One region of the Chromobacterium sp. Ag138 genome, then DNA from elsewhere that is predicted to be linked to it. Evidence: riboswitches for the same ligand, from Rfam matches in the RefSeq annotation. Region 1 holds a riboswitch; each other region holds the start of a gene.

Region 1 (7,082 bases):
GGCCCTCCAGCATCGACAGCTGGACGAAGCCGCCGCGTTGCACCGTCATCAGCTTGGCCACCGAGAAGTCGGCGCCCAGCAGCTCCGCCATCAGCACCGTGATCACGCCGCCGTGGGTCACCAGCAGCCGGTGGCTGCCGCGGGCTTCGGTCATCCAGTCGGCCAGGCCGGCCAGCACCCGGGTGCGGAACTGCTCGAAGGTTTCGCCGCCGGGCGGGCTGAGCCGGCCGGCGGCCAGCGCGTCGCCCCAGCCGGGGTGGGCCTGTTCCAGATCGGCCACCGGCTGGCCGTCCCAGCCGCCGAAATCCATCTCGGCGAAGCGCGGGTCCACCTTCAGCGTCAGCGAGCCGGACAGCGCCTGCCTGACCGAGAACTCGCGGCAGCGCTGCAGCGGCGAGGTGGCGATGCAGGTGACCGGCGCCAGGTTGCTGATGCGTTTCCAGCTATGTTCCAGCTGCTGGTGCCCCAGCTCGGTCAGCGGCAGGTCGGTCAGGCCGATCAGCCGGCCGTCGTGATCGATGTCGCCGTGGCGCAGCAGGGTCAGCGTGTAAGGGTTCATGCCGATTTGCCGCTGATGCCGGCTTCCGCGAAGGTGGCCATGCCGTTGTGCAGCTTCACCGACAGTTGCAGCAGCGGCACGCACACGGCGGCGCCGGAGCCTTCGCCCAGGCGCATGCCCAGGTCCACCAGAGGGGACAGTTGCAAGGCTTTCAGCGCCAGATCGTGGCCGGATTCGGCCGAGCGGTGGCTGGCCAGCAGCCAGTCGTGCAGCGAGGGCTCCATCGTCTTGGCGCACAGCGCAGCGGCACTGGCGATGAAGCCGTCCACCAGCGACGGCACGCCCAGCCGCGCGCCTTCCAGGTAAAAGCCGGCGATCGCGGCGATTTCCAGGCCGCCCAGCTCGGACAGCGTGTCCAGGCCGCTGAGGTTTTCCCAGGCCACCCGGGCCAGCGCGGTCTTCACCGCGCGATGCTTGTTGGCCAGGCCGGCGTCGTCGACGCCGGTGCCGCGGCCGACCACCAGCTCAGGCGCCGCGCCGGTCAGCCGGCAGATCAGCGCCGCCGACGCGGTGGTGTTGCCTATGCCCATGTCGCCGGCGATCAGCAGGTTGGCGCCGGCCTCCACCGCACGGCGGGCGGCGGCGCGGCCTGCCTCCAGCGCGGCCTCGGTCTCGGCGGCGCTCATCGCGGCCTGTTTGGCCAGGTTCTGGCTGCCGGGCCTCACCTTGGCGTGGACGATGGGCAGCGCGGAGACATCGCCGGCCACGCCCACATCCACCACTTCCAGCTGCGCGTCCAGCGCGCGCGCCAGCACGCAGATGGCCGCGCCGCCATTGGCGAAATTGCGCACCATCTCGGTGGTGACCGCCGACGGGAAGGCGGACACGCCTTCCACCGTGACGCCGTGGTCGGCGGCGAACACGGTGATGGCCGGCCGCAGGTCTTCCGGCTGGGCGCGGCCCTGCCAGGCGGCGAAGCGGCAGGCCAGTTCCTCCAGTTGTCCCAGGCTGCCGGGCGGCTTGGTCAGAATGGCCTGACGGGCGCGGGCGGCGTTGCGGGCGGAAAGATCCAGGGGTTTGCTGCTGTTCATGGTGTGGGCCTGCTGCGGGAGCGGACGGGGGTCCGAATGATGAATGGGAACCGGCGCGCGGCGTCGGCTGGACTCTAAGCATATTACTGCTTGGCCGGTGCCGCCAAAAGTCCGGCGGGTTATAATCCGCCGATCAGCAGGTGTCCGGAGGCGCGCGGTCTTGCGCGCCCGGATGAAACGGGAAGCCGGTGCGAAACCGGCGCTGCCCCCGCAACGGTAAGGCCTGGCGCGCATGCGCCCAGGCGGCGCAAAGGCCACTGTCCTCGGGACGGGAAGGCGCGCCGCCGGCAAGGCCCAGCCCGGAGACCGGCCTGCGCTGCCACTGGCCGGAAGCCGGTGGGCCACTGGAGTATCGCGGGGAGGCGATTCGACAGGCGTTCCGGTTCTGCCGTGCCGTCCTTTGCTGCTGTTGTCCTCTTCGCACTCAACGTTGACCTTATCGTGAGTGTGTTTTCATGTTCAAGCTTCAAATCTGCGCCGCGCTGACGGCGCTGGCCTGTTCCAGCCTGGCCCTGGCCGACGGCGTTCCCCAGTTCGTCGGCGATCCGGTGGTCGTGACGGCGAGCCGCATCGCGCAGCCGCTGTCGAAAACGCTGGCCGACGCCACCGTGATCACCCGCGACGAAATCGAAGAAAGCGGCGCGCAGACGCTGCAGCAGGTGTTGTCGCGCCAGGCGGCGGTGACCATCGCCGGCAACGGCGGTCCAGGCACTAGCAGCAGCATTTTCATGCGCGGCAGCAATTCCAACCACACGGTGGTGTTGGTGGATGGCATGCGCATTTCGTCGGCGACGACCGGCACCACGGCGATCCAGAACATTCCGCTGGAACAGATCGAGCGCATCGAAATCCTGCGTGGCCCGGCGTCCAGCCTGTATGGCGCCGACGCCATCGGCGGCGTGATCCAGATCTTCACCCGCAAGGGCGAGGGCGAGCCGCGCTTCAACGCCGGTTTCGAGGCCGGCAGCCGCGGCACCGGCAAGCTGACGGCTGGCGTGGACGGCAAGAGCGGCGATACCGCTTATAGCCTGCAGTTGAGCCATGCCCAATCCAATGGTTTCTCGGCGAAGAATTCGAAGAATGAGTTTGGATACAACCCGGATAAAGATGGCTATCGTAATGATGGCTACGCCGCCAACGTGACCCAGACCCTGGCGCCTGGGCATGATCTGACGTTGCGCTTGTTCCAGACTTTTGCCCGGGCCGATTTCGATCAAAATCTGGTTGGACAAGACTGGATCGATACCCGCCTGACTGGGCAGAGTCTAGAGTCGCGTAATCGTTTTACCGATCTCTGGACCAGCACGCTGCGGTTCAGCCACAGCCAGGATAAGCAGGAAACGTTCAGCGACATGGCTGGTGGGCAGCGAAACAGCCTGTATCAAACGACCCAGAACGAGTGGACATGGCAGAATGACTTGACCACCGCCTGGGGCAATTTCGTGCTGGGTGCGACTCATAACGACCAGAAGGTGGACAGCAGCGATCTATTCACCAAGAACACGCGCACCCAGTACGCGGGATTCGCCACATACCAGCTTGAGAAGGGAAAGAGTCTGTTCCAGGCCAGCCTGCGTCGCGATCATGACGACCAGTTCGGCGGCAAGACCACCGGCAAGCTGGATTACGGCTATCGATTCGCTGATGGCTGGTTGGCTCGGGTAGGCTATGGCACGGCTTATAAAGCGCCCACGTTTAATGATTTGTACTATCCGCCTACCGATATGCCCGAGGACAACTACCACTATCGGAGCAATCCGAATTTGAAACCGGAAAGCTCGCTCAATAGTGAGCTGGCACTGGTTTATAGCAAGAATGCTAGTCGTTTCAGTTTGACTGCGTTCCATAACCAAGTTAGCGATTTGATCGCTTCCACTACCACTGCGGATGGTATTGATACTCGGATAAATGTCAGCCGCGCAACCATCCGTGGCTTGACGTTGGAAGGCGCTACAGTGGCGGCGGGAATCGATCTGGGCGCCAATCTTACGCTGCTGGACGCTCGCGATGACGGCACTGGCCATAGGCTGGAGCGCCGTCCGCGCCAGAGCGCCAATTTCACTGCGAGCAAAGAGCTGGGCAAGTGGACGCTGGGCGCGGAACAGCAGATCGTATCCCGCAGATACGACGATCCGACGAATACCGAGTCCAAAGCGCTGCACGGTTACGGCGTGACCAACGCCTTCGCCAACTACCGCTTCGCCAAGAGCTGGACCGCGACCGCCCGCGTCGATAACCTGTTCGACCGCGAATACGAAACCGCTTACGGCTACAACACCGGCGGCCTGGGCGCCTTCATCGGCGTGCGTTACAGCCAATAAGGGACAAGCCATGCCCCACCTGATCACCGGCGGCGCCCGCAGCGGCAAGAGCCGCCATGCCGAAGACCTGGCCCGCCGTCATGGCGGACCGGTGTGTTATCTCGCCACCGCCGAGGTGCGCGACGCCGAGTTCGCGCGCCGGGTGGCGCTTCACCGCGCGCAGCGGCCGGCGCATTGGGGCGTGGCGGAGGCCGGCCGCGGCCTGGCGGCCATCATCGCCGCCCACGACGCGCCGGATGGTTTGTTGTTGATCGACTGCCTGGGCATGTGGCTGATGCGCTTCTTCGGCGAGGCCGGATTCGACGCGTCGGCATACGAGGCGGAGCGCGACGCGCTGCTGGCGGCGCTGGACGCGGCGAGCGGCGAGGTGCTGCTGGTGAGCAACGAGGTGGGCTGGGGCGTGGTGGCGGGCGATGCCGAAACCCGCCGCTTCGTCGACGAATTGGGCCGGCTCAACCAGCTGGCGGCGTCGCATTGCGGCCGGGTGACGCTGGTGGCCTGCGGCCTGCCGCTGGCGTTGAAGGGGGAGGCGGCATGAGGCGGGCGCTGTTTGGCTTGTGCCTGCTGCTGGGCGCGGCGCGCGCCGGGGCGGCGATCCAGGTCCAGGACGGCGCCGGCAAGTCCGTGGCGCTGGACAAGCCGGCGGCGCGCATCGTCAGCCTGGTGCCGCACGCCACCGAGCTGCTGTTCGCCGCCGGCGCCGGCGGCAAGGTGGTGGCCGCCGTCGATTACAGCGACCACCCGGAAGCGGCGAAGAAACTGCCGCGCGTCGGCGGCTTCACCGGCTTCAGCCTGGAGGCGGTGCTGCGGCAGAAGCCCGATCTGGTGGTGGCCTGGCAGGATGGCGGCACGCCGCGCGAGCTGGAGCGGCTGCGGCGCATGGGGGTGCCGGTGTTCATCAGCCATCCGCTGCAGCCGGACGACGTCGCGCAGGAAATCGTCAAGCTGGGCAAATTGGCCGGCACCGACGCCGCCGCGGCGCAGGCGGCCGCGGCCTACCGCCAGCGGCTGGCGGCGCTGCGGCAGCGCTACGGCGGCCGCGCGCCGGTGCGGGTGTTCTACCAGCTGAGCCAGACGCCCATCTTCACCGTCAGCGGCAAAAGCTATATCGACGCGCTGATCCGCGTCTGCGGCGGCGTGAACGTATTCGCCGATCTGCCTTTGCCGGCGCCGCAGGTGTCGACCGCCGCCGTGGTGGCGGCGCAGCCGCAGGCCATCGTGGCCGCAGACGACGCCACGCTGGCGATGTGGAAGCGCTGGCAGGCACTGCCGGCGGTGGCGAACGGCGCGCTGCTGGCCCTGCCCGGCGACGCCATCACCATCCCCGGGCCGAGGCTGGTGGACGGCGCGGACCAGCTGTGTGCCCGGCTGGACACAGCGCGGCAGCGGCTGGGTTTGACGCCCAAGTAGCCGCCCGTTATCCTCGCCGCCATGGACAATGAACTGGAATACCTCGAATCCCGCGTCGCGGCGCTGATCGCCCGCATCCGGGAACTGGAAGTCCAGAACGGCCGGTTCGCCGAGGCGCTGTCCGAAGCGCTGAAGGAGAACGCCGAGCTGAACTTCCGCGTTAACGAAACCCGCAGTCGGGTGGCGGCCTTGGTGGCGCGCCTGCCCGCCGCGCCGGAGAACGAGCAATGAGCGACGTGGTTCAGGTCGACATCGAGCTGCTGGGCAGGCACTTCACCATCGGCACGCCGCAGGGCGAGCAGGAAACGCTGCTGGAGGCGGTTCGCCTGCTGGAAGGCAAAATCTCCACCATTCAGCAGCATGGCAAGGTGATGGACGCCGACAAGATCGCCATCATGGCCGCGCTGAACATCGCGCACGACCTCTTGAAGACAAAAGTGGGCGAAGGCTTGGAGATCGCGGCGTTTCAGCGTAAAATACGCGGCATGAGCGAAGCAGCCGACCAGGCGCTGAGCCAAAGCCAGCAGCCGCTGTTTTAAGCCGAGCGGCGCTGGCGCACCAAAGGTCAGTTTATCCCCTGCGGTGTTCGTGACGGCACACAATTCCTTTGTACCAATGCGTTCGCTTTTGGCTGCCAGCGTGAGACATGGGCGTGCCGCGTTCCCTGGTGAATGCGCCCGAAATGTTTGGCAGGCGGCCCCTCCTGGAGACAGGGTACAAGCGAATTTAGCCCGAACGACACTCGCGGGGGGTCCCCATCCTTGATGACCCCATCTTCCCAAGCAATCGACAAGACGGCGCTGCGCCGCCAGCTTCGCCGCGCCCGCATCGCGCTGCCGCCGGCTTGCCGCGCCGCCGCCGCGCGCGCGATCGCCCGCCACGCCTCCCGTCTGCTGGGGCGAGGCAAGCGCGTCGGCGGCTATCTCGCCGCCGGCTCCGAGCTTGACCTGGCCGAAGTGATGAACGCGGCGCTATGGCGCGGCGCGGAAGTCTATCTGCCGCAAATTCCCAAACGCGGCCGCCGCTTGTGGTTCACCCGTCTGGGCGCCGCCGACCGCTGGTATCCGCATCCCCGTTACCGCATTCTGGAATACGCCGGCCCGCGGCTGCGCGCCGAACGGCTGGACGTGGTGTTCGTGCCCTTGCTGGGCGTGGACCGGGACGGCTACCGGATGGGGCAGGGCGGCGGCTTCTACGACAGCACGCTGGCCTTCCGCCGCCGGCATGCATTGAGCGGCAAGCCGCTGCTGGTCGGCGTGGCGTTCGACTGCCAGCTGGTGGACGCGGTGCCCCGCGAGGCATGGGACGTGAGGCTGGATTGGCTGCTGACCGAATCCGGCTTGCGCCGTCTGCCCTTGAGGGAGGCTGGCGCATGATCCTGCTGCTATTGCTGCCCTTGCTCGCCGCCTGCCTGCTTGGCCGGCTGGCCTGGTGGTGGTGGCTGCCTTATGCCGTGATGGCCGCGCCCACGCTGCTGGCCTATTGGCTGGACAAGCGCGCGGCGCTGCGCGGCCAGTGGCGCATTCCGGAAGCCAGGCTGCAATGGCTGCATCTGGCCGGCGGCTGGCCGGCCGCCTGGCTGGCGCAGCGCGCGTTCCGCCACAAGACCCGCAAGCAGCCCTTCCTGGCGCTGTACTGGCTTGGCGCCTTGGCCAATGCGGCCTTGCCGCTGGGCTGGCTGTGGATCAAAAGCCGCTGAACAGGCTTGGCGCGGCTCACAAAAATCAGTTTCACGCCTGAGGCAAGGCGCGCCGACGCAGG
Region 2 (7,082 bases), 1.9 Mb from region 1:
ATTGAAGCCGCGGTCGGACGCTTCCCACTGCTCGCGGGTCATGCTGCTGGTGATGGCCTGCAGCACCGGCAGGTTGAGTTGGTCCGACGCCTCCACCGCCCAGCCGGGCTGGGTGGGGCCGTCGTTGTTGATGTCGCCCATCGCGAACGAGGTGGTGTTGATCAGCAGGGAGACTTGGGCGCGCGGGTCGGCCAGCAACGCCAGCGCCGCCGGCAGGCCACCGTCTTGTATCGTTCGCAATGACGAGGTGAACACCGGCAGCGCGTTGACGCCGCGCTCGGCCAGGCAATCCACCAGCAGGTCGATGAAGCGGGTGTTGCCGGACAGCCAGTGGGCGCGGTAGAAGCACAGGCCGATGGTGGGCCAGTCCGGATCGCGGATTTCGAGCCAATCTTCCAGCGAGCAGGGCGCGGCCAGCTCCGGGTGGTAGACGCCGTGCTCCGGCAGCGGCTGCGGGCTCTGGTAGCCGAAGCCGGTCAGCAGCAGCCGGTCGGCCAGGCAGCGCATCATCTCGCCCAGGTTGGCGCTGCCGCCTGCCTGCAGATAGGCGTGGACGTCCTGCTGCAGCGATACCGGTGCGCTGCACAGGGCCTGCAGCTCCGGGTCCGGCTCGCCGGTGCCGCTGACCACGATGACGGCGGCCTGCAGCCGGCGAGCGTGGGCCAGCAGCGACTCCAGGCCCGGTATCGCGTCGGCGCGGCCCAGCACGCGCAGCACGATGGCGCGGACATCGGCCAATTGGCCGTCCAGCAGCGCCTGCATCGCGGCTTCGTCGGCGATGCCTTGCAGCGAAATGCCGGCGACAACGGGAAAATCTTCCGGCCAACGCGCGCGCGACAGCGCGGCGAGGTCGGTGCCGGCGTGGCTCAATAGTGCGATTTCTGCGTTCATGCCTGCGGTTCCGTTTCGATGTCGCCGATGCCGGTTTTATGGAACACCAGCTCTTCGACCGGGACGCCGCCCTTCAGATGCTGGCAGACGATGCGTTCGACGTCGGCTTCGCTGACCTTGCGGTACCAGACGCCGTCCGGGTACACCACCATCACCGGGCCTTCCTTGCACACCGCGAAGCAGTGGCTGCGGGTGCGCTTGGCGCGCAGGCCTTCGCAGGCGTCTATGGCGCGGCCCAGGTGCAGGAACATCGCCTCGGATCCCTGGCCGTCCGGCGTGCAGCGCGGACCGGTGCACATCAGTACGTGTTTGTCGTGGGTTCTCATCGCGCCTCCGGCGTCAGTTGGTCGAAACGCTTCCATTTGTAGATGCCGGCGGAGGCGAGCCAGGTGAACAGGAAGACGGCGACGACTAAGTAGCCGAAGTGGGCCAGGTTGTCGTTGAGCGCGGCGATCCAGTCCCAGAACGCGCCGGTGAGCTGCAGCTTGTCGGCCAGCAGTCCCAGGCCTTCCAGCCCGCCGATGCCGACGGCGACGACGACGGAGACGAAGGTGATGGTCAGGTTGTACCACAGCTTGCGCACCGGATTGACGAAGGCCCAGCCGTACACTTCCACCATCATCATGCTGTCCAGCGTGTCCACCAGCGCCATGCCGGCGGCGAACAGCACCGGGAATACCATGATGTGCCACAGCGCCACGCCGTGGGCGCTTTGCGAGGTGGCGATGGCGAACAGGCCGATTTCGGTGGCGGTGTCGAAGCCGAGGCCGAACAAAAAGCCGATGGGCAGCATGTGCCAGCTCTTGGTCACCATCTTGAACAGCGGGCGCAGCAGGCGCGCGATCAGGCCGCGGTTGTTCAACAGCAGATTCAGTTGTTCATCGCAGATGGCTTCGCCGGCGCGGGCGCGGCGGAAGGCCCCCCACACCGCGCGCAGGGACGACAGGTTGATCAGGGCCAGGGTCAGCAGGAAGAAGGCCGACACGCTGGTGCCGATGACGCTGCCTATCTCCTTGAAGCCAGTGACGCGGCTTTGCAGCGCGCTGGCGGCGAACACGATCAGCGCCACGGCGATGACGACCACCGCCGAGTGGCCCAGCGAAAAGAACAGGCCCACCGCCGACGGTTGGCGGCCTTCCTGCATCAGCTTGCGCACGGTGTTGTCGATGGCGGCGATGTGGTCGGCGTCCACTGCGTGGCGCAGGCCGAACAGATAAGCCAGCAGCGCGGTGGCGAGCTGGGCCGGGTGATCGGCGAAGGCGGCGAACGCCCAGGCCCAGGCCAATAGATTGGCCAGGATCAGTCCGGCGAGAATGGGCGCGTGGCGCGCCAGGCGGCGGCCGGCGGCCGGCGCGGTGGATGGATGCATGGTGCCCTCGAAGACGATTCACGTCGCGCAAGCGAGGGCACAGTCCGCTGGTTTTTCATGGGCGGCGCATGTGCGTATCCCCCGGTACACCCCGCCCGGTTTCTGCTTGCGTCGACACGCATGACGGCCGGTCTCCTGGCTCGCGCGTCGTCGTCCGGCGCCGCCTTCCCGACCTTGCTAGGGGCCAGTGGCGTCAGGCGTGGACTCTGCGCTTACAGTTGCGGGGGCAGCCGCGGTTTCGCACCGCGTTCCCGTTTCACCCATCAAGGGGCACCGTCATTGATTGGACTGGATCATACGTGACAACGCCGATGCTGTGAACCGTAGCGCCGGAGCGGCGTCCGGGCCCGTCGCGCGGTCTCATGCGCCGAGCGCGTGCCGCCGCCAGTCGGTGAGCGCCTGCTCCAGCCGCACCCAGTCGGCGTCGGCCTTGGGCAGGCCGAAGCGCAGGCTGGGTATGGCTTCGAAATAACGGGTCAGGATGCCGCGGCCGGCCAGGTAGCGGTGCGTGGACAAGCTGTTTGCGTCCGGCGTCCACTGAAACAGCTCGCAGCCGCCGGCGGGCGGCAGGCCGTGCCGCTCCAGGCAGCGTTGCAGCCTGGAGCTGTCGCGTTGCAGCTTGGTTTTCATCGCCTGTTGCCAGGCCGTGTCGCGCAACGCCAGCCTCACCGCCTCGCGCGCCGGGCCAGCCACCGTCCATGGCCCCAGTTCCTCGGCCAGGGCGTTCAGCAGTTCCGGCCAGCCGAACACGAATCCGGCGCGCGCGCCGGCCAGGCCGAAGAATTTGCCGATCGAGCGCAGCACGATCAGTCCCGGCTTGCCGATGCGCGGCAGCATGCTGTCTTCCGGCGCGGCGTCCAGAAACGCTTCGTCCACCACCAGCCAGCCACCGCGCGCGGCCAGCCGCTGCCGCCAGTTTTCCAGCAGCACCGGGTCGAAGCGGTCGCCGGTGGGGTTGTTGGGGTTGCACAGCAACACCACGTCCAGCTGGTCTATGCCGGCGGCCAGCTCGTCAGGCGACAGCCGGAACAGCTGGTGCCCGCGCTTCTGCCAGTGGTGCGGGTGCTCGGCGTAGCACAGCGCCAGCATGCCGACACGGCAGGGCGCGCGCAGCCGCGGCAACAACTGGATCGCCGGCTGCGAGCCGGCCACGGCCAGCAGCTTGTCGCTGCCGTAATATTCCGCCGCCGCCGCCTCCAGCCCGTCATGGTTCTGCGGCAGCCGCAGCCAGCTGTCGGCCGCCAGCGGCGGCACCGGCCAGCCGTTGGGATTGACGCCGGTGGACAGGTCCAGCCAGTCTCCGGCCGGAATGCCGTATTCGGCCGCGGCGCGCAGCAGGCCGCCTCCGTGTTCAAGCATGGATCGCTCCGATCAAGATGGCGGCCGCCAGCGACAATGCCGCCCACAGCCACATGCCCCGGTTGACCAGCCGCACCGCGCGGCCGATGTCTTCGTGCGTGGGAGTGGGACCGCAGCCAAGCGGCGGACGTTCCTTCCACTGGCCGTGATAGCGCGCGCCGCCGCCCAGGCTGACGCCCAGCGCGCCGGCGCCGGCGGCCATCACCGGGCCGGCGTTGGGGCTGTACCAAGTGGGGGCCTGGGTGCGCCAGCAGCGCCAGCCCTTTGCGGCATTGCCCAGCAGCAGATAGGTGAGGGCGGCCAGACGCGCCGGGATATAGTTCAAAACATCGTCGAAGCGGGCGGCGGCCCAGCCGAAGTGCAGGTAGTGATCGTTCTTGTAGCCCCACATCGCGTCCAGCGTGTTGGCCAGCCGGTACAGCACCGCGCCGGGCGCGCCCAGGACCAGAAACCAGAACAGCGCGGCGAAGACGGCGTCGCTGCCGTTTTCCAGCACCGACTCAATCGTCGCGCGCGCCACGCCGGCTTCGTCCAGTTCGCTGGTGTCGCGGCTGACGATCCAGCCCACCCGCTCGCGGGCCAGGGCCAGGTCGCAGTCGGCCAAGGCTTTTCGCACCACCTCGGCGTGCTGGGCCAGGCTGCGGGCGCCGACGGCCAGATAGAGCAGGGCGACCGGAACCATAATCTCCAGCAGCGGCAGCCTCGCCAGCGCCCAGGCGGCCAGCGTGAAGGGCGCCAATAGCAGCGCGATGGCCGCCGCGCCGCGCAGCCGCATGCGCCAGACCGGCTCAGCCTCCGGCGCTGCCGGGTAGGCCAAGCGCTCCACGGCCTTGACCAGCCGGCCGAAGCCGACCAGCGGATGCCAGCGCGGCGGTTCGCCCAGCAAGCGGTCCAGCAGCAGCGCGATCGGCAGAAACAGTGCGGAATTCAACGAACAGCCCTATATAATGGCCGGCCGCCGCCGGGAATTATCCAATGCGCAAGTCTGTCGCGCTTTGGGCGGCCGGAATGAATCAAGCCGCCATTCTAAGCGTTGTCAGCCATCCATGCGCAGGGAGATCGCCATGACCGCCAAAACCATCATGATCCAGGGCGCCACGTCCGACGCCGGCAAGAGCGCGCTGGCCACCGGTCTGTGCCGGCTGCTGGCCCGGCGCGGCGTGCGGGTGGCGCCGTTCAAGCCGCAGAACATGGCGCTGAACAGCGCGGTGACGGCGGACGGCGGCGAGATCGGCCGCTCGCAGGCGGTGCAGGCGCTGGCCTGCGGCGTGGAGCCGCACACCGACATGAACCCGGTGCTGCTCAAGCCCAACAGCCACACCGGCTCGCAGGTGATCATCCAGGGCCGCGCCATCGGCAATATGGAGGCGCGCGGCTATCACGGCTACAAGCCGGTCGCGATGAAGGCGGTGCTGGCGTCGCACGCCAGGCTGGCGGAACAGTATCAATGCATCGTCGCCGAGGGCGCCGGCAGCCCGGCCGAGATCAATCTGCGCGACGGCGACATCGCCAATATGGGCTTCGCAGAAGCGGTGGACTGCCCGGTGATCCTGGTGGCCGACATCGAGCGCGGCGGCGTGTTCGCCCACCTGGCCGGCACGCTGGCGCTATTGTCAGAATCCGAACGCGCCCGCGTGGTCGGCCTGGTGATCAACCGCTTCCGCGGCGATCCGTCCTTGCTCAAAACCGGCGTCGAGTGGCTGGAGAACCACACCGGCAAGCCGGTGCTGGGCGTGCTGCCCTATCTGTACGACCTGCACCTGGAGGCCGAGGACAGCATGGGGCTGGACAAGCCCGGATGCGCATCGGGCGGCGGCGACAAGCTGCGGGTGGTGGCGCCGGCCGCGCCGCGCGTCAGCAACCACACCGATTTCGATCCGTTGCGCCTGCACCCGCAGGTGGAATTCACGCTGGCGCGCGCCGGCCAGCCCATCCCGCCGGCCGATTTGATCGTCCTGCCCGGCAGCAAGAACGTGCTGGCCGACCTGGCCTGGCTGCGCGCCCAAGGCTGGGAGGCGGCGCTGCGCCGCCATCTGCGCTACGGCGGCAAGGTGCTGGGCATTTGCGGCGGCCTGCAGATGCTGGGCAAGAAGCTGCACGATCCGGATGGATTGGAGGGCGAGCCGGGCAGCGGCGACGGCTTGGGCTGGCTGGATATGGAAACCACGCTGGCGCCGGAGAAGCGGCTGACGCGGATGCGCGGCCGGCTGACATTGGACGACGCTGAGGCCGCCGGCTACGAAATCCACATGGGGGTGAGCCAAGGGCCGGCCTTGGCCAGGCCCGCGGTGCGCTTTGACGACGGCTCGGCCGACGGCGCGCGCTCGGAAGACGACCAGATCTTCGCCACCTATCTGCACGGCGTGTTCGACGAACCCGCCGCCTGCCAGGCCATCTTGCGCTGGGCGGGGCTGGCGGAGCCGGAGGCGCTGGACTACCCGGCGCTGCGCGAGGCCAATATCGACAAGCTGGCGGACATGCTGGAGAAGCATCTCGATCTGGGGCCGATCCGACGCTGGCTGCCTGAGATCGGCTGATAGAAACAGTTTCAGGGCTGTGTTTGATTGACGGCCTGTGTCGGCGTGTTTTGCCTAGGTGCGCCGCGAGTTTGGGGCGGTATTTAATCGCCCGGCGTCCGCTCCGCCGTGATCGCCGCCAGCAGCGTCTCCGCCAGTTCTGGCCGGCAGATCAGCAGGTCCGGCATCTTCACGTCCGCCTGGTTGAACATGCAGGGGGCGCCGTCTATCCGCGACGCGTGCAGGCCGGCGGCCAAGGCCACGCCCACCGGCGCGCAGGTGTCCCATTCATTCATGCCTCCGGCGTGCAGATAGGCGTGGGCCTCGCCGCGCAGCGCCGCCATCGCCTTGGCGCCGGCCGAGCCCATCGGCGCCAGCTCGGCGTCCAGCCGGGCGGCGACGCGTTCGGCCAGCGCCGGCGCGCGGCTGCGGCTGACCAGGATTTTCAGCCGGCCCGACGGCGCGGCGGCAAGCCGGGGGGCGGGGGTGGAGAACAGCTCGCCGCGGGCTGGCAGCGCCACGGCGGCGGCGGCGGGGGCGCCGTCCACCGCCAGCGCGACGTGCACCGCCCAGTCGTCGCGGCCTGGCTCGCAATATTCGCGGGTGCCGTCCAGCGGGTCGACGATCCAGACCCTGCGCCCGCCCAGGCGGGCGGGATCCGGCGCGGACTCCTCGGACAAAATGCCGTCGTCCGGGCGCGCCGCGCGCAGCAGTTCAAGGATCAAGGCGTTGGATTCGGCGTCGCCGCGCGCGCCCAGCGCCTTGCCGCCCTCCGGGTGGCGGCGGCGCAGGTCCAGCAGCAATCGGGCGGCCGCGGCGGCGGCGTGGGCGGCGAGTTGATGGTCGTCCGGCATGAGGGGCTCCTGGCGTTGATGCCGGAGTGATACACCGTATCGGCGGACGCGGCAATGGCTGGGGTCAGAAGTATTCCACGCCGGGCTGGGGCT
Region 3 (7,082 bases), 510 kb from region 1:
TCATGCAGTTCCATCCGACCTGCCTGTACCACCCGCACTCCAAGTCGTTCTTAATCACCGAAGCCGTGCGCGGCGAAGGCGGCATTCTGAAGCTGCCGGACGGCACCCGCTTCATGCCGCAGCACGACCCCCGCGGCGAGCTGGCCCCGCGCGACGTGGTGGCCCGCGCCATCGACTTCGAAATGAAGAAGCACGGCCTGGACTGCGTCTACCTGGACATCTCCTACAAGCCGGCGCAATTCATCAAGGAACACTTCCCCAATATCTACGCCCACTGCCTGGAGTTGGGCATAGACATCACCCAGCAGCCGATACCGGTGGTGCCGGCGGTGCACTTCACCTGCGGCGGCATCGTCACCGACCTGGCCGGCCGCACCGACGTGGCCGGACTGTACGCGGTGGGCGAAGTGGCCCACACCGGCCTGCACGGCGCCAACCGCCTGGCCAGCAACTCGCTGCTGGAGTGCCTGGTGATAGGCAAGGCGGCGGCGGCCGACATCCAGGCGCAGGACGCCATCAAATTGCCGGCGATTCCGGCCTGGGACGACAGCCGCGTCACCGACCCGGATGAAGAAGTGGTGATCTCGCACAACTGGGAAGAGCTGCGCCGCGCGATGTGGGACTATGTCGGCATCGTCCGCACCAACAAGCGGCTGGAGCGCGCGCTGCACCGCATCGACCTGCTCAGAGGCGAGATCGACGAGTATTACAGCAACTTCCACGTCAGCAATGACCTGATCGAGCTGCGCAATCTGGTGCAAACCGCCGAGCTGATCGTCCGCTCCGCGCTGCTGCGCAAGGAAAGCCGCGGCTTGCATTACAGCCGCGACTATCCGGACCTGCTGCCCGAGGCGGCGGAAACCGTGCTGGCGCCGGACGCCCCGCGCGGCGGCTGATCTTCCCCGCGCCGCGCCAAAGCCGCCAACAGGCGACTTTTTTCATGCCCCTCAAACTCGTATAGACATCAAAACAACACAATGGCATTTATATTAAATATAAATAACTCATATTGAGTTATTCAAGCTTATCATGAGCCCGCGCGCAACCCGCTGCATGCCGTCGCGCAAGGCGCCTGCGCCATCGAACCAAGCCGGCTGCGCGCGCCGCGCATCGTTTCAGCTGTTTCATCAGGAAGCATCTCTTAGGCAATGCCACCTAAACAGGGAGAAAATCCATGGAATACGCAGCAAAACGCCTTTCCTTCCCATCCGCCGTCCTGGCCGGACTGGTCCTCCTCGCCACCGGCTCCGCGGCCGCCCAGGGTTCCACCGCAGGCAGCGCCGAGAAACAGGCAAGCCGCCTGCCCGACTGCGCCGCCGCCTGGAGCTCCGCCACGCCCTATGCGGCCGGCAGCGTCGCCAGCCGCGGCGGCGTCAACTACGCCGCCGCCTTCTGGACCCAAGGCAACGCGCCGGAACTGGGCCAGGCCTGGCAAGCCGGCAAGCGCTGTCGTCCCGCGGGCCAGGCCAAGGCCGCCGACCACGACGCCAACTTCCCGCCCAACACGCTGAAATTCCTGAAGGCCAACACCGGCCTGGACGGCGAGCAGTGGGACAACATCATGAAACTGGTGAACAAGCCGGAGCAGGACTCGCTGGAATGGACCAAGTTCTACGGTTACTGCGAGGACATCAAAGACAAGCGCGGCTACACGATAGGGATTTTCGGCGCCACCACCGGCGGCCCCAATGACGAAGGTCCGGATGGCCCGACGCTGTTCAAGGAGTTCGACGCCTCCAGCGGCGCATCCAATCCGTCCATCGCCGGCGGCCTGGCACGCGCCGGCGTGCATGGCAGCATGCAGGGCAAGATCCTGAAGATCAGCGACAGCGCCAAGGTGTTCTGCGACAAGATAGGCGGCCTGCAAAACAATCCCGCCTGGCGCGACGCGATGTGGAACACCTTCTACAAGGTGTATATCCAGTACAGCGTGCAGCAGGCCCGCCAGCGCGGCTTCTCCAGCGCGCTGACCATAGGCTCCTTCGTCGACACCGCGCTGAACCAAGGCGCCACCGGCGATTCCGGCTCGCTGCAGGGGCTGCTGTCCCGCTCCGGCAACAGCGGCGACGAGAAAACCTTCATGACCGCCTTCTACGCCCAGCGCAGCAAGATCGTCGACACCAATCATTACAACCAGCCGCCGAATGGCAAGAACCGCGTCAAGCAATGGAGCACGCTGCTGAACCAGGGCGAGACCGATCTGAAAAACGCCGACGCCGCAGTGCTAAAAGTGACCGATTGGGAAATGAAGTAAGCCGCCCAACGCCAGACCAAACCGCGCGCGCCTTCTCAGCTGGCGCGCGCGGTTTTCGTTTCAACGCTTAGAAGCGGCCGTACAGCACGCCGGTCTTCTGATCCGCCGACATGGCGTACACCGGCAGCGTGCCGGGCGTGGTCTCGCCCATGCCGGGCGAATTCAACGGCATGCCAGGCACGGCGATGCCGATCAGCTTGCTGTTGCCGGCCAACAGCCGCTTGATGGCGGCCGCCGGGACATGGCCTTCCACCACGTAGCGGCCAACCTTGGCGGTATGGCAGCTGCCCATGCCAGGCGTCACGCCGAGCTGGCTCTTCACCTGCTGCATATCGTCGCGGTTGACGGCGGCAACGGCAAAGCCGTTCTGTTTCAGATAAGCGATATCAGCCTCGCAGCAGCCGCAGCTCGGGCTCTTGTAGACGGTGGCGGGAACGGCGGCCAACGCGGATGCGCTGGCGGCGGCCAAAACGGCCGCAAACAGAAAATGACGCAAGGACATGATGTCCTCCTTTAGATGGATGTCCAGATCGATCGCGCGCGGCCGCGCGCGGGAAAATGTCAGATCCGGGCAAACTCGGGAGGACGCAGAGGCGGCGGCAAGACCGGGCCCGGAAGCAGGACCGGACGCGCCGCGTTCCTCACGCCGCCGCAAGCCAGAACGGCCACGCCGGGCAAAGACGCCTCGATGAACAACGGCAGGCAGGCCTGGGCACAGGCGGTCGAAGCGCAAGCGCCCGCGTCATGCATCGCCGCATGCTTCGCGGCTGGCTTGACCGCCATCCCGGCACAATCACGCGACGCGCTCATCGCCGCGCACGCCTCGGATGGCAACAAGCCCGTCAACGGCGCATGCGCCGCCGCCATCCCGAAAAGGGACAGCTGCAGCACGAGCAGCAACAGGGCGCGGCGCAAGATTCTCATTCAAGGACGATACCATGCCGGACCGCGCGGCAAGCGCACACAGATCAAATCCGTCCCATCATGCGGAATCATCGCCCCCCAGGCGCAAGCGCCACAGATCCTGCTGCCGGGACAGTTCGATCCGGGCCAGCGGCGCGACGTCGATCTGCCGATACGCCTGCGGCGGCAAGCGCAACGCCCGCAACAGAATCGCCTTGATGGCGCTGGCATGGGCGATGACCAGGGCGTGGCCGGCCGGCCAGCGAAAATGCTCGAACCAATGGCCGACGCGCTCGACCATCGCCAGCAGCGACTCCCCCTCCGGCGCCGGACATCCCGGGTCAGACAGCCATGCGCTCAAGGCCTCCGGCTCCGCCGTCGCGATCGCTTTCAGCGACAGGCCGCGCCAACGGCCATGATCCACCTCCCGCAACGCCATGGCCTCCTCTGCCGCGCGGCCCAGCGCGTCGGCGGTCTGTCGGGCGCATCGTTCCGGACTGTGCAGCGCCAGCTCGGCCAGCGCCAGCGAACCGGCCAGGCGCGCCGCCCGTTCCAGCGCTTCCGGCTCCAGCGGATCGTCCGCCGGAAAATGGCCGGCGCGCAGCGCGCGGCTCGCCGGCACGCACAGCAGGGTGATACGGCTCGTCATGCTCTTGGCTCTCCGTCAAAACGTCCTGAAGTTCTTTGACATTTTTTCTTGGCTCTCTAGAATCCACATCGTCTCGATGCGAGGAAGCCGGTGCGAATCCGGCACGGTCGCGCCACTGTGTATCAGCCTGATCCGCCATGCGGACAGGCATGAAAAGTCAGGCCTTCGCATCCAGCCAACCATCCGTTTCAGGACGCGTCATCCTCAAGGAGATATCTCATGCATGCAAGCCCCGTCATGGCGCCGGCGATCCAGCCCGTGTCCCTCCCCATTCGCGAACTGCTGCCCTGGGCAGTCTTCGGCAGCATTCTGATGCTGCTGGCGATCTACTTCGTCGGCGTGGAGGAAGGTGCCGCCGCCATCTTCAACAGCATGTACGTGCACGAGTTCGTCCACGACGGCCGCCACCTGCTCGGCTTTCCCTGCCACTAAGGAGGCGCCGGACATGGTGAGAAGTCTTTTGATCCGCGGCATGATCGCGGGCTTTCTGGCCAGCTTGCTGGCTTTCGGTTTTGCCAAGATCGTCGGCGAGCCTCAGGTCGAGGGCGCGATCGCCTTCGAGGAAAAAATGGAAATGGCGAAAAGCGGCGGACACCAGCACGACGAAACGCCTGAACTGGTCAGCCGCGGCGTCCAGTCCGGCATCGGCCTGTTCGTCGGGGTCGGCGTGTTCGGCACCGCCGTGGGCGGCTTGTTCGCGCTGGCGTTCGCCTTCGCCTACGGCCGCATCGGCGCGCTGCGCGCCCGCGCGCTGTCGGCGCTGATGGCCCTGCTGGGCTTCATCTCGTTCGCGCTGGTGCCCTTCCTCAAGTACCCGCCCAATCCGCCGGCGGTGGGCGATCCCGGCACCATAGGCTCCCGCACCGCGCTGTTCTTCGCGATGATAGCCGTGTCGCTGGCGGCGCTCGCCATCGCGGTGCTCCTGGCCCGCAAGCTGATCGCCCGCTTCGGGGCCTGGGACGCGACGCTGATCGCCGGCGCGGCCTTCATCGCGCTGGTGATCGTCGCCCAGGCGCTGTTGCCCGAGGTGAACGAGATCCCCGAGCAATTCTCCGCCGTGCTGCTGTGGCGCTTCCGGATGGCTTCCTTCGGCATCCAGGCGATACTGTGGGCAGGGCTGGGCGTGGCATTCGGCAGCCTGGTGGAACGGCTGCTGGAGGATCGGCGCGACGCTTTCCAGATCAACTGAGCGAACAACCCTCGCATGCGCCCTCGCCCTGGCGGGGGTGTTTCATTTTCGGCGGATGGACAGAACACATCTCGCCGTCGGCGCGGATGGCGGCCGGCATCGACTGGCCATCCTTCCTTAACGCTTGTTGCGCGCGGCCTATCGCCTGGTCCTGCATATGCCGATCCTGGGCCAAGCTCGGCATTCCGCCGAATGCGATACCCAAGACAGGGGCAATCGCAGCCGATTACCTCAAAAATGATGCGTCAGCGGAAAGAGCGCGACGCCAAGCAGCGCCGCGCCGGCGACAATCACCGGCTCCGGCAGCTTCTTCAGTTTCCATAACAAAGCCGCGGCCGCAAGCGCCAGCAGCGCGGTAGGCAGATCCGTGAGCGAGCGCTGCGCCAGCACCGCCACCGAGCCGGCGATGGCGCCGATCGCCGCCGCGGTGATGCCGTCTACGAAAGCGACCAGCCCCGGCCGCTTGCCGTGCTTCTTGAAATGCGGCGCGGCCAGCACCGTGATCAGATAGCACGGCAGAAAGGTGGCCAGCGCCGCCAGGCAGGCGCCGGGCAAGCCCGCCACCAGGTAGCCGATGAAGCCGGTGGTGATCACCACCGGCCCCGGCGTGATCATGGCTACCGCCACCGCGTCGACGAATTGTTTGTCGGTCAGCCAGTGATGCTCGGTGACGATGCCGCCATACAGAAACGGCACGATGGCGAGGCCGGAGCCAAAGACGAAGGCGCCGGCCTTGGCGAAAAACACGGTCAGCTGCAGCAGCAAGCCCGGATCGGAGATGGCCGGCAATAAGGGCAGCGGCAGCGCCGCGCCCAGCGTGCCGGACGATGGCCGCGGCCGGCAGCGCGCCAGCCAAACCAGCACGCCGGCGGCAATGAACAGCCAGGCGATCTCCGACTGGGTGATGATGGTTAGCAAGGCCAATGCGGCGAAGACGGCCCACAGCAAGCGGTCGTTTTTCAGGTTCTTGGTGGCCAGCTTATGCGCGCTGATCGCCATGATGCCGATCACCGCGGCGCCCACGCCATAGAACACCGCCTGCATCCAGGGCAGGCCGCCAAAGGCCTGGTAGGCCCAGCCCAGCGCCAGCACCATCAGGAAAGACGGCAGCACGAAGGCGAAGCCCGCCGCGGTGGCGCCCAACACGCGGTAATGAACATAGCCCAGATAGATCGCCAACTGGGCCGCCAGCGGCCCCGGCGCGATCTGCGCCAACGCGAGCCCCTCCTTGTAATCGGCCTCGGTGATCCAGCCGCGCCGCTCGACCAGGTCGCGGTGCATATAGCCGACCAGCGCGACCGGGCCGCCAAAGCCCAGCGCGCCCAGCCGCAGGAAGTAGCGCGTCAGCTGCCACAGCTTGTACTTGGCCGGGGCGATGGGGGACGCTGTCATGATTCGGCTCCTGAGAGGGCCAACCTGGCGCCGGCTGGCGTGAAATGGGCGTACAGCGAGTCCAGCGCCTGCGAAATCTCGGCCAACAGCTGATCGTCATCCGCCAGGCGTTGGCGCGCGCCGCCCAGCATGGCTTCGAAGCCGGCGGCTTCCGGCACGATGACGCCGCCGACATCGAGCGCGTGCACCATCGCGCCCAATCGGAGCAACCCGCCATTCCGCTCCAGCCCGAAACTGGCCAGCAACGTTTCGTAGGTGACCCGCTCGCCGACATGCGTGAAGGCCGCGCCGTCGAAATCGAAACCCAGCGCGTCAGATGGGCAGTCGCGGATATCTGTCAGCCAGAGGAAGCGAGCCGCCGGATCGATGAAGCGCTGGATCAGCCAAGCCGAAGCGACGCGATCCACCCAGGGCCGGGCGCGCGTCGCCCAGATCCGCCCCTGGTATGCGGCGCGGTCCAGCCGTTCGATCCCGCCATCCGCCGGCAATGGCTCGCCGGGGGAGTAGTGCCTGGCCAGCTGGCGTTCGGCGTCATTGCAACGCTGGCGCGCCCGCGCTAGCGGCTCCCCGGGGAAATAGTCGGTTGACGCGATGGCCTCCAGTTCCTTGCGCAGCTGGCGCAAGCCGCGCCGCGCTTCGCTTTCCGATTCCGGCAGCGCCGCCAGCAAAGCCGTCTGCGCCAGCGTCCACCGCGC

Evidence for each region. A riboswitch is a leader RNA that binds a small molecule or an ion and turns the genes downstream of it on or off. The one in region 1 is predicted to bind cobalamin.
Region 2: another riboswitch for cobalamin. It lies ahead of ACY3GB_RS21540 (HoxN/HupN/NixA family nickel/cobalt transporter); the one in region 1 lies ahead of ACY3GB_RS12745 (TonB-dependent receptor domain-containing protein).
Region 3: another riboswitch for cobalamin. It lies ahead of ACY3GB_RS10410 (CbtB domain-containing protein); the one in region 1 lies ahead of ACY3GB_RS12745 (TonB-dependent receptor domain-containing protein).

The regions. Positions count from the first base shown of each region.
Region 1 covers NZ_JBUPWA010000001.1:2,764,241-2,771,322, reverse strand. Annotated here, with positions in the region: gene ACY3GB_RS12755 (histidine phosphatase family protein) at 1-559, opposite strand, end outside; gene cobT (nicotinate-nucleotide--dimethylbenzimidazole phosphoribosyltransferase) at 556-1,590, opposite strand; cobalamin riboswitch at 1,712-1,919, shown strand; gene ACY3GB_RS12745 (TonB-dependent receptor domain-containing protein) at 2,046-3,911, shown strand; gene cobU (bifunctional adenosylcobinamide kinase/adenosylcobinamide-phosphate guanylyltransferase) at 3,922-4,449, shown strand; gene ACY3GB_RS12735 (cobalamin-binding protein) at 4,446-5,321, shown strand; gene ACY3GB_RS12730 (hypothetical protein) at 5,343-5,552, shown strand; gene ACY3GB_RS12725 (cell division protein ZapA) at 5,549-5,860, shown strand; RNA gene ssrS (6S RNA) at 5,893-6,076, shown strand; gene ACY3GB_RS12715 (5-formyltetrahydrofolate cyclo-ligase) at 6,086-6,697, shown strand; gene ACY3GB_RS12710 (DUF1294 domain-containing protein) at 6,694-7,020, shown strand.
Region 2 covers NZ_JBUPWA010000001.1:4,624,022-4,631,103, forward strand. Annotated here, with positions in the region: gene ACY3GB_RS21530 (cobaltochelatase subunit CobN) at 1-891, opposite strand, end outside; gene ACY3GB_RS21535 ((2Fe-2S) ferredoxin domain-containing protein) at 888-1,217, opposite strand; gene ACY3GB_RS21540 (HoxN/HupN/NixA family nickel/cobalt transporter) at 1,214-2,260, opposite strand; cobalamin riboswitch at 2,369-2,553, opposite strand; gene cobD (threonine-phosphate decarboxylase CobD) at 2,621-3,619, opposite strand; gene cbiB (adenosylcobinamide-phosphate synthase CbiB) at 3,612-4,550, opposite strand; gene ACY3GB_RS21555 (cobyric acid synthase) at 4,684-6,156, shown strand; gene ACY3GB_RS21560 (3'(2'),5'-bisphosphate nucleotidase CysQ) at 6,240-6,989, opposite strand; gene ACY3GB_RS21565 (two-component system response regulator) at 7,054-7,082, opposite strand, start outside.
Region 3 covers NZ_JBUPWA010000001.1:2,259,033-2,266,114, forward strand. Annotated here, with positions in the region: gene nadB (L-aspartate oxidase) at 1-896, shown strand, start outside; gene ACY3GB_RS10390 (chitosanase) at 1,175-2,254, shown strand; gene ACY3GB_RS10395 (DUF411 domain-containing protein) at 2,322-2,756, opposite strand; gene ACY3GB_RS10400 (hypothetical protein) at 2,816-3,169, opposite strand; gene ACY3GB_RS10405 (histidine phosphatase family protein) at 3,237-3,806, opposite strand; adenosylcobalamin (AdoCbl) riboswitch at 3,862-4,023, shown strand; gene ACY3GB_RS10410 (CbtB domain-containing protein) at 4,026-4,238, shown strand; gene ACY3GB_RS10415 (CbtA family protein) at 4,252-4,995, shown strand; gene ACY3GB_RS10420 (chromate transporter) at 5,227-6,387, opposite strand; gene ACY3GB_RS10425 (chromate resistance protein ChrB domain-containing protein) at 6,384-7,082, opposite strand, start outside.